2 regions of the Streptomyces sp. VTCC 41912 genome follow, and region 1 is predicted to be linked to the other one. Evidence: riboswitches for the same ligand, from Rfam matches in the RefSeq annotation. Region 1 holds a riboswitch; the other holds the start of a gene.
What was found. Region 1 has a riboswitch for cobalamin ahead of ACJ6WD_RS40610 (prenyltransferase/squalene oxidase repeat-containing protein). Riboswitches for the same ligand answer to the same signal wherever they lie in the genome.

Region 1 (5,044 bases):
CCGGACCGCCCCGCCCCCTACGGGCCCGAGGCCCCCGCCCCGCCGCTCACTCGTCCGGCGGGAAGACCGCCGCACCGCTGCCCGCCGCGGTGATCGCGATCGCCTCCACCGGGCAGCCCTCGGCCGCCGCCAGCACGCCGTCCGCGGCCTCCGTCTCCGGCTCGACGGGGTGCGCCTGGCGCGCCGCGTCCAGCCGGAACCGCTCCGGTGCGGTCCCGGCGCACAGTCCCGAACCGATGCAGACCCGCCGGTCCACCGTCACCTGCCAACGCTCCGCCATCAGGCACCCGCCGGCAGGTGGATCATCTTGTGCTCCAGGTACTCGGCGAACCCCTCGGGCCCGAACTCCCGGCCGATGCCGGAGTTCTTGTAGCCGCCGAACGGACCGAGCATGTCGATGCTGAAGGTGTTCACCGAGTACGTCCCGGTGCGCACCCGTCGCGCGAGGTCGATGCCGCGGTCGGTGTCCGCGGTCCACACCGAGCCCGACAGCCCGTACTCCGAGTCGTTGGCGATCCGCACCGCCTCCGCCTCGTCCCCGTACGGCAGCAGGCAGATGACCGGGCCGAAGATCTCCTCCCGGGCGATCCGCATCCCGTTGTCGACCTCCCCGAAGAGCGTCGGCTCGACGTACCACCCGGTCGACTGCCCCTTCGGGCGGCCGCCGCCGGCCAGCACCTTGGCGCCCTCCTGCTGGCCCAACGCGATGTAGTCCAGGGAGCGTTGCTGCTGACGGCGGGCGACCAGCGGTCCGAGTTCCGTGGCCGGGTCCAGCGGATCGCCGACGACGAGCGCGCCCGCCGCCGCCGCGAACCGCTCGGCGATCTCGTCGTAACGGCTGCGCGGCGCGAGGATCCGGGTCTGCGCCACGCACGCCTGGCCGTTGATCATCCAGGCGAACGGCGCGATGCCGGCCACCGCCGCGTCCAGGTCCGCGTCCGGCAGGATCACCGCCGCCGACTTGCCGCCCAACTCCAGCGTCACCCGGGTGAGGTTGCGGGCGGCGACCTCCATGACCCGCTTGCCGGCCGCCACCGAGCCGGTGAACGACACCTTGTCCACGCCCGGGTGCCCGACCAGGTACTCGCTGACCTCCCGGTCGGCCGGCAGGATCGACAGCACCCCCGGCGGCACGCCGGCCTCCGAGGCGATCTCCGCGAGCAGGTACGCGTCCAACGGGGTCTCCGGCGAGACCTTCAGCACCACCGAGCACCCGGCCAGCAGCGCCGGCGCGAGCTTGGCGGCGGCGGTGAACTGCGGGACGTTCCAGGGCACGACGGCCGCGACCACCCCCACCGGCTCGCGGCGCACCAGCAGCGGCCCCAGCGCCCCGGCCCGCCGCTCCTCGAAGGCGAACTCCCGCGCCACGGTGAGCGTCGCGTCCCACACCATCATCGCGGCCAGCGACTGCACCATCACGCCCGAGGTGACCGGCGTCCCGTTCTGCGCGCCGATGACCCGCGCGAACTCCTCGCTGCGCACCGCGAACGCGTCCTTGATGCGGGTCACCACCGCGATCCGCTCGTCCAGCGGGGCATCGGCCCACACCCCGGACGCGAAGGACGCCCGGGCCGCGGCCACCGCCCGGTCGACGTCGGCCCGCGCGGCGTGCGGGACCCGGCCGATGACCCGTTCGGTGTGCGGCGAGACGACCTCGATCGTGTCCGGTCCGGCCGGATCGACCCACTCACCGCCTATGTAGAGCTTTCCGTGCTCGACGAGGTCGCCCATTGCTGTCCGCCTCCCGACGGTCTCGACGGATTGCGCTCCCGACGGACCACGATTTCTGACGGTCCATCAGGATTGCGGTTCCAGCAGAACTGATACCAGTTCCACCCGGTGGAGTCCACGCCCACCACCGAATCCCAACTCCCCTCGCCGGCACGGCCGTCGCCCTGTTGTTGGAACTCGTTCTAGTTATAGTTGGGGCGACGACGGCGCGGGAGGGGACGGTAGCCATGGCACCGCAGGTGATCGACCACAAGGGCGGGGTGTGGAGCATCGCCGTCCCCATCCCGGACAACCCCCTCGGCCACACCCTCGTCCACCTCCTGGAGACCGACCGCGGACCGGTCCTGATCGACACCGGCTGGGACGACCCGGACTCCTGGGACACCCTCACCGCCGGCATCACCGCCTGCGGCTTCGACCCCGCCGACGTCCACGGGGTGGTGATCACCCACCACCACCCCGACCACCACGGGCTCTCCGCCACGGTGCGGGAGACCTCCGGCGCGTGGATCGCCATGCACGCCGCGGACACCGCGGTGGTCCGGCGCAGCCGCGCGGCCGAACCGGGGCAGTGGCTCGACTACGTGCTCGTCAAGCTCACCACGGCCGGGGCGCCGGACGACCACCTGGAGCCGCTGCGGGCCGCCCGCGCCGCCGGGCGCGGCCGCAAACTGCCCGGACGGCGGGCCGCCCTGCCGGACCGGGCCATCGAGCCCGGCGAACTCCTCGACCTGGCCGGCCGCCGGGTCCGGGCGATCTGGACGCCGGGCCACACCCCCGGCCACGTCTGCCTCCACCTGGAGGAGACCCACCCCGCCCAGCAGGGCGCCCCCGCCACCGCCCGCACCACCGGCTTCGGCCGGCTCTTCTCCGGCGACCACCTCCTGCCCGGCATCACCCCGCACATCGGCCTGTACGAGGACCCCGACGACGTCGCCCCCGACCTGCTCGACCGGGGCGACCCCCTCGGCGACTACCTCGACTCCCTCGAACGCATCGCCCGCCTCGCGCCGGCCGAGGTGCTGCCGGCCCACCAGCACGCCTTCCCGGACGCGGCCGGGCGCGTCCGGGAGCTGATCGCCCACCACGAGGAGCGGCTGACCGACCTCCGCACGCTGCTGCGCGAACCGCTCACCGCCTGGCAGCTCGCCACGTCCATGCAGTGGAACCGCCCCTGGGCCGACATCCCCGCCGGCTCCCGCACCATCGCCGTCTCCGAGGCCGAGGCCCACCTGCGCCACCTGGTCAAACGGGGGCACGTCGAGCCGGTCGCCGGCTCGATGCCGGTGCGGTACGTGGCGGTCTAGCCCGGCCCCGGCGGGCGGGGGCGGGGCGGCGGGCGCGCTGGGGGCGCTCCCGTCGCGCTCCGATGCGCGCCCCACCGTCGTCGGCGCCGGCGTTAAGGTGTGCGGGACAACTTCATCCGTACCCGATCGGGGGAAGCCGGTGGAAATCCGGCACTGACCCGCAACCGTGAGCAGGCCGCCCCGCGGACCTGTAAGCCGGAGCACCCGATGGGGCACGACCAAGGCTCCCGCCACCGGACCCTCCCCGCTCTCGACTTCGCTCGGGCCGGGGCCCCCCTGCCGCTGCTGCGGCTGGCCGGTGCGCGCCACCGTCGAGGTATGCGGAACCGAGCCCGGTGCCACCGCGCCGCACCCCCGGGGTGCGGCGGACGGTCGCCCGAGCGCGGCTCGGATCCGCATCCCGCCGCGACCCGACCGACCCGAGAGGCACCCACCCGATGGCCCGCATGGCCCCCACGGCTGCGCCGCAGCCGCACTCCGCCGCCCCCCGGCCGCGCCGCGCCGCCACGGCGCTGGCCGCCCTGGCGACCGCCGCCGTGCTGGCCGGTGCCGCGGCCCCCGCCGCGTACGCCGACGGCCCGGCGGCCCCGCCGCAGCCGAAGCTCCCCAAGGGGCTGTACGGCGACAAGGACCCGCAGTACGACGGCGTGTGGCGGCAGTCGCTGGCGCTGCTGGCGCAGCACACCGTCGGGGTGCGTCCGGCGACGGCCGCCGTGGACTGGCTGGCGGGGCAGCAGTGCGCCGACGGCGCGTTCACGGCGTTCCGGGCCGATCCGGGCAAGGCGTGCGACGCCGGCGCGCTGCGGGACACCAACCAGACGTCCGCCGCGATCCAGGCGCTGACCGCGCTCGGCGGGCACGGCGACGCGGTGCAGAAGGCCGTGGGGTGGCTGAAGTCCGTCCAGCACCCGGACGGCGGCTGGAGCTCGATGCCCGGCGGGCAGGGCGGTTCGGAGAGCGACGCCAACTCCACGGCCGTGGTGATCGGGGCGCTCGCCGCGGCGGGCGAGAAGCCGGAGTCGGTGACGGCGAAGGGCGGCAAGTCGCCGTACGACGCGCTGCTGGGCTTCCAACTGGGCTGCGACGCGAAGGACGGCGAGCGCGGGGCGTTCACCTTCCAGCTGAAGAACGCCGCACCGAACGCCGACGCGACCGCGGCCGCGATCACCGGCGCGCTGGGCAAGGGCTTCGTCGTGGCACCGGCCGGGAAGGACGCGGGCCAGCCGGCCAAGGCGCTGGACTGCGCGAAGGGCGGCGCCCCGGGCCGCGGCGCGGACGCCCGCGCGGCGGTCGCGGACGGCGGCGCCAACTGGCTGGTCGGGCAGCTCGACGCGAACGGAGCGCACCTGAAGTCCGCGATGCCGGGCGCCGAGCAGCAGCCCGACGTGGGCAACACCGCGGACACGGTGGTCGCGCTGGCGGCCGGTGGGCACGGTGCGGCCGCGCAGCAGCCGCTGGCCTGGCTGGAGAAGAACGCCACCGCCTGGGCGAAGCAGAACGGCCCGGCCGCGTACGCCCAGCTGGTCCTCGCCGCGCACGCCACCGGCACCGACCCGCGGTCCTTCGGCGGCACCGACCTGGTGGCCGCGCTCAACGCCACCGGCCCCGGGCCGGCCGGCAACAGCGCCGCGTCGCCGGCCGCCGACGCCGCCGACGACGACGCCAAGGACGGCGACGGCGGCGGCATCGGACTGTGGTGGGTGATCGGCGTCGGGCTGGCCGTCGGCGCCGGCGTCGGCTTCCTGATCAGCGGCCGCAACAAGAACAAGACCGGGCTGTGATGCGGGCGCGGCGGACCGCCGGGGTGCTGCTGGCGGCGGGGGTGGTGACCGGTCTGGGCGCCGGGCCCGCGCAGGCGCAGCAGTACCGGTACTGGTCGTTCTGGGACGGGAAGCCGGCCGCGGCCGGCGCCGCCGCTTCGTGGGCGTACGCCACGGAGGGGCCCGGTACCGCGCGGCCGGACGACGCCTCCGTCGTGGGGTTCCGCTTCACGGTGAGCGTGGACT
Region 2 (5,044 bases), on a different contig from region 1:
AGTTCGACGGCCTCCAGACCGGTGACCCGGCGCGAGGCGTCGTCCCAGACGGGGCGGACACCCAGCAGCGCGAGCGCCTCCGCCACATCGTCGCCGGACGTGCGCATCGCGCTGGTGCCCCACAGGGACAGGCCGACCGACTCCGGCCAGTCACCGTTGTCCTCGCGGTAGCGGGTCAGCAGCGAGTCGGCGAGCGCCTGCCCGGTCTCCCAGGCCAGCCGCGACGGGACGGCCTTGGGGTCGACGGAGTAGAAGTTGCGGCCGGTCGGCAGGACGTTGACCAGGCCGCGCAGCGGCGAGCCGGACGGACCGGCCGGAACGAACCCGCCGTTCAGGGCGTGCACCGCGTGGTCGACCTCGGCCGTGGTGCCGGCCAGTCGCGGGACGACCTGCCGGGCCGCGAAGTCGAGGACGTCCGCGACCGCGGTCGGGTGCCCCTCGGCGACCCGGGCCACCGCGGCCGGGTCCCACTCCGCGTCCTCCATGGCCTGGACCAGTCCGCGGGCGACCGCCTCGGCTTCGTCGGCGGCGGTGCGGGTCGCGGCCGACTCGTCCAGGCCGAGCGCCTCGCGCAGCCCGGGCAGCGCGGAGGTGCCACCCCAGATCTGCCGGGCGCGCAGGATCGCCAGCACGAGGTTGACCCGGGCCTCGCCGACCGGGGCGGCGCCCAGGACGTGCAGGCCGTCGCGGATCTGCGCGTCCTTCACCTCGCAGAGCCAGCCGTCGACGTGCAGCAGGAAGTCGTCGAAGCCGTCGTCGTCCGGACGTGCCTCCAGGCCCAGGTCGTGGTCGAGCTTGGCGGCCTGGATCAGGGTCCAGATCTGCGCCCGGATCGCGGGCAGCTTGGCCGGGTCCATCGAGGAGATCGCGGCGTACTCGTCGAGCAGTTGCTCAAGCCGGGCGATGTCACCGTAGGAGTCCGCGCGGGCCATCGGCGGCACGAGGTGGTCGACGAGCGTGGCGTGCACCCGGCGCTTGGCCTGGGTGCCCTCGCCCGGGTCGTTGACCAGGAACGGGTAGACGAGCGGCAGGTCGCCGAGCGCCGCGTCCGGACCGCAGGCGGCGGAGAGGCCGGCGTTCTTGCCGGGCAGCCACTCCAGGTTGCCGTGCTTGCCGAGGTGGACCATGGCGTCGGCGCCGAACCCGCCGTCGGCGGTGGGGGTGGCGATCCAGCGGTAGGCCGCCAAGTAGTGGTGCGAGGGCGGCAGATCGGGGTCGTGGTAGATCGCGATCGGGTTCTCGCCGAAGCCGCGCGGCGGCTGGATCAGTATCAGCAGGTTGCCGCGGCGCAGCGCGGCCAGCACGATGTCGCCCTCGGGGTTGCGGCTGCGGTCGAGGAACATCTCGCCCGGCGGCGGGCCCCAGTGCTCCTCCACGGACTCCCGCAGCTCCTGCGGCAGCGTGCCGTACCAGCGGCGGTAGTCGGCGGCCGGGATGCGGACCGGATTGCGGGCCAACTGCTCCTCGGTCAGCCACTCCTGGTCGTGGCCACCGGCCTCGATGAGGGCGTAGATCAGCTCGTCGCCGTCGCCGGACGCCAGGCCGGGCACCGGCTCGGTACCGAAGTCGTAGCCCTCGGCCTTCAGCCGGCGCAGCAGCGCGACGGCGCTCGCCGGGGTGTCCAGACCGACCGCGTTGCCGATCCGGGAGTGCTTGGTGGGGTAGGCCGACAGCACCAGCGCCAGCCGCTTCTCGGCGGCCGGGATGTGGCGCAGCCGGGCGTGCCGGACGGCGATCCCGGCGACCCGGGCGGCCCGCTCGGCGTCGGCGACGTACACCGGCAGCCCGTCCTCGTCGATCTCCTTGAACGAGAACGGCACGGTGATCAGGCGCCCGTCGAACTCCGGCACGGCGATCTGCGAGGCGGCGTCGAGCGGGGAGAGGCCCTCGTCGTTCTCCTCCCAGGCGGCGCGCGCGCCGGTCAGGCAGAGCGCCTGCAGGATCGGCACGTCCAGGGCGGTCAGCGCGCCGGCGTCCCAGGACTCGTCGTCGCCGCCCGCGGAGGCTTCGGCGGGCTTGGTGCCGCCCGCGGCCAGCACGGTGGTGACGATGACGTCGGCGGCGCGCAGCTCCTCGATCAGCTCCGGCTCGGGGGCCCGCAGCGAGGCGACGTACAGCGGCAGCGGGCGACCGCCGGCCCGCTCGACCTGGTCGCACAGGTCGTGGATGAAGCGGGTGTTGCCGCTCATGTGGTGGGCGCGGTAGTAGAGCACCGCCACGGTCGGGCCGGTCGCCTCCGACGCCGGACGCTCCAGCGGGCCCCAGGACGGGGCGGCCGCGGGCGGCTCGAAGCCGTGGCCGCTGAGCAGAACGGTGTCGCTGAGGAAGCAGGCCAGCTGGGAGAGGTTGGCCGGACCGCCGTGCGCGAGGTAGGCGTGCGCCTCGGCCGCGATGCCGACCGGGACCGTGGACGCCTCCATGAGCTGGGCGTCGGGGGCCTGTTCGCCGGTGAGCACGACGACCGGGCGGTGCTGGCCCGCGGCCAGCAGCACGTCCAGGCCGTCCTGCCAGGCGCGGATGCCGCCGAGCAGCCGGACGACGACGAGGTCGGTGCCCTCGAGGAGTCCGGGGAGTTCGGCGACGTCGAGGCGGGCGGGGTTGGCGAGCCGGTACGGCACGGGACCCGTGGCCGCCCGGGCGCTGAGCAGATCGGTGTCGGACGTCGACAGCAGCAGGATCACGGCGCAGCCCTTCCTCGGGGTGTCCACGCCCCGGGTGGTCGTATGGACGGCGGGAGTTCCTGGCTCACCCGGCGGTGGCCGGGTTCACAGTGGCGGGACCGCGCCGGATTCTCACCGGGCTTCCTCCCTTGGCGCCGTCGCTGGCGTCCGGCGGGTCAGCCGACCCGCCGACCTGCATAGTAAGGGCTGCGGCCGCACCGCGGGAGCGGGCCTTTCGGAGCCGCCCTCCACGCCCCCCTCGCCACGGTTCCGGGCGAAACCGACGTAGGTATGCTCGCCGCCATGCCGCCCTCCCCCGCACCACGCCCCGACCGGGCCGAACCACCCGTTCGGGACCGCGGCGACGCCTGCCCGGGAGCGCTGCGGCTGCACCCCGCCGCCGACGGGAACCTGGCCCGAGTGCGGCTCCCCGCAGGGGACTTGACGGTCCGCCAGGCCACCGCCCTGGCGGACGCAGCGGAACGCCTCGGCGACGGGCACCTCTCGCTCACCTCCCGCGGCAACGTCGAACTGCGCGGCCTGCCCGACGACGGCGGCCGGCACCTCGCCGACCTCCTCGCCGACGCCGGGCTGCTGCCGTCCGTACGCCATGAGCGGATCCGCAACGTACTGGCCTCGCCGCTGGCCGGACTGGACCGGCACACCCCCTCCGACGTGCGGTTGTGGGCCCGGAACCTGGACGCGCTGCTGTGTGCGAGCGATGCCGCGACAGGACTTTCGGGCCGCTTCCTGTTCGTCCTCGACGACGGTCGGGGCGACGTGGCCGGCCTGGGCGGCGATGTGACCTTGCTCGCAGAATCCGGTCGACAGGACCCGCCGGCCGCCGGGTACGCACCGGGCGCCGCGTCCGGGTGGGGAGCGCTGCTCCGGGTCGGCGACGACCGGGCGGCACTGCGGATCGCGGCGGACGACGCCCCGCGGGCGGCCCTGACGGCCGCCGAGGTCTTCCTGGCCGCGGCCGCGGAGCGCGGCAGCGGCGCCTGGCGCGTCCGTGAGCTCCCCACCGCAGGACCGCTGACCGCCCAGGAGGTGCAGCGTGCGCTGCGGGCCGCGGGCATCGCCGCGGAGCACGTGGAACATCCGGCCGCCCCCGTCCCAGGGTCGGCCGCGCACTATGCCGATGCCACCGCCCCCGGCCCGGTCGAGGGGCCCGACGGTCGCCGCGCGCTGGCGGTCCTGGCACCGCTCGGCCGGCTGGCCGCGGCCCAGTGGCGGCTGCTGACCGCGACCGCCGCCGCGGACGGCGACGGCGAACTGCGCCTCACGCCCTGGCGCGGTGTCATCGTCCCCGGCCTGGCCGCCGCACCGGCGCACCGGCGGCTGCGCGAGTTCGCCGCCGCCGGCCTGATCACCGACCCGGCATCCCCCTGGCGCCGGGTCACCGCCTGCACCGGCCTGCCGGGCTGCGCCAAGTCCCTCACCGACGTGCGGAGCGATGCGGCGGGCGTGCTCGCCAGGGGCGAAACGGTTCCGGCGAACGGTTCGGGTGCGCCCGTCGGGCTGCCCGTGCACTGGTCGGGCTGCGAGCGGCGGTGCGGCCATCCGCACGGTGCCTGGGTCGACGTGCTGGCGACGCCCGACGGCTATCGGACCACCGCGATGTCTCCCAAGTCCCTTGCCCGACCGCCGGTTTCACGTGAAACAGCCGGGCCGGGCACCGTTTCACGTGAAACGCCCCGGCCGGGCGTCGTTTCACGTGAAACGCCGAGCGCATCCGCCGCCCCTCCGGCTGCCCCGCTCCCCTCCACCCCTCAACCCACCACCCCGAGGCCCCAGTGACCGCGTTCGACTACGAAAAGGACGGGGCGGCCATCTACCGCCAGTCCTTCGCCACCATCCGCGCCGAGGCGGATCTCTCCGCACTGCCCGCCGACGTCAGCCGGGTCGCGGTCCGGATGATCCACGCCTGCGGCATGGTCGATCTCGTCCGCGATCTGGCCTTCACCCCGGGCGTCGTGGCCAGTGCGCGCGCCGCGCTGCGGGCCGGTGCGCCGATCCTGTGCGACGCCACGATGGTCGCCAGCGGGGTGACCCGCAAGCGGCTGCCGGCGGACAACGAGGTGCTGTGCACCCTCGGCGACCCGTCGGTCCCGGAGCTCGCCGCGCGGATGGGCACCACACGCAGCGCTGCCGCCCTCGAACTGTGGCGGGACCGGATGGAGGGCGCCGTGGTCGCCTTCGGCAACGCGCCCACCGCGCTCTTCCGGTTCCTCGAAATGATCGAGGAGGGGGCGCCCCGCCCCGCCGCCGTCCTCGGCATCCCGGTCGGCTTCATAGGCGCGGCCGAATCCAAGGACGCGCTGATCGACCATCCGTCGAAGCTGGATCACATCGTGGTGCGCGGGCGGCGCGGCGGCAGTGCC

Region 2: linked by a shared signal. The riboswitch ahead of cobN (cobaltochelatase subunit CobN) and the one ahead of ACJ6WD_RS40610 (prenyltransferase/squalene oxidase repeat-containing protein) in region 1 are both predicted to bind cobalamin.

The regions. Positions count from the first base shown of each region.
Region 1 covers NZ_JBJMAB010000071.1:7,711-12,754, reverse strand. The annotation lists gene ACJ6WD_RS40625 (ferredoxin) at 47-280, opposite strand; gene ACJ6WD_RS40620 (aldehyde dehydrogenase) at 280-1,731, opposite strand; gene ACJ6WD_RS40615 (MBL fold metallo-hydrolase) at 1,959-3,038, shown strand; cobalamin riboswitch at 3,135-3,265, shown strand; gene ACJ6WD_RS40610 (prenyltransferase/squalene oxidase repeat-containing protein) at 3,485-4,819, shown strand; gene ACJ6WD_RS40605 (SCO2322 family protein) at 4,819-5,044, shown strand, end outside.
Region 2 covers NZ_JBJMAB010000003.1:351,178-356,221, reverse strand. The annotation lists gene cobN (cobaltochelatase subunit CobN) at 1-2,681, opposite strand, end outside; cobalamin riboswitch at 2,714-2,866, opposite strand; gene cobG (precorrin-3B synthase) at 2,952-4,460, shown strand; gene ACJ6WD_RS06985 (precorrin-8X methylmutase) at 4,457-5,044, shown strand, end outside.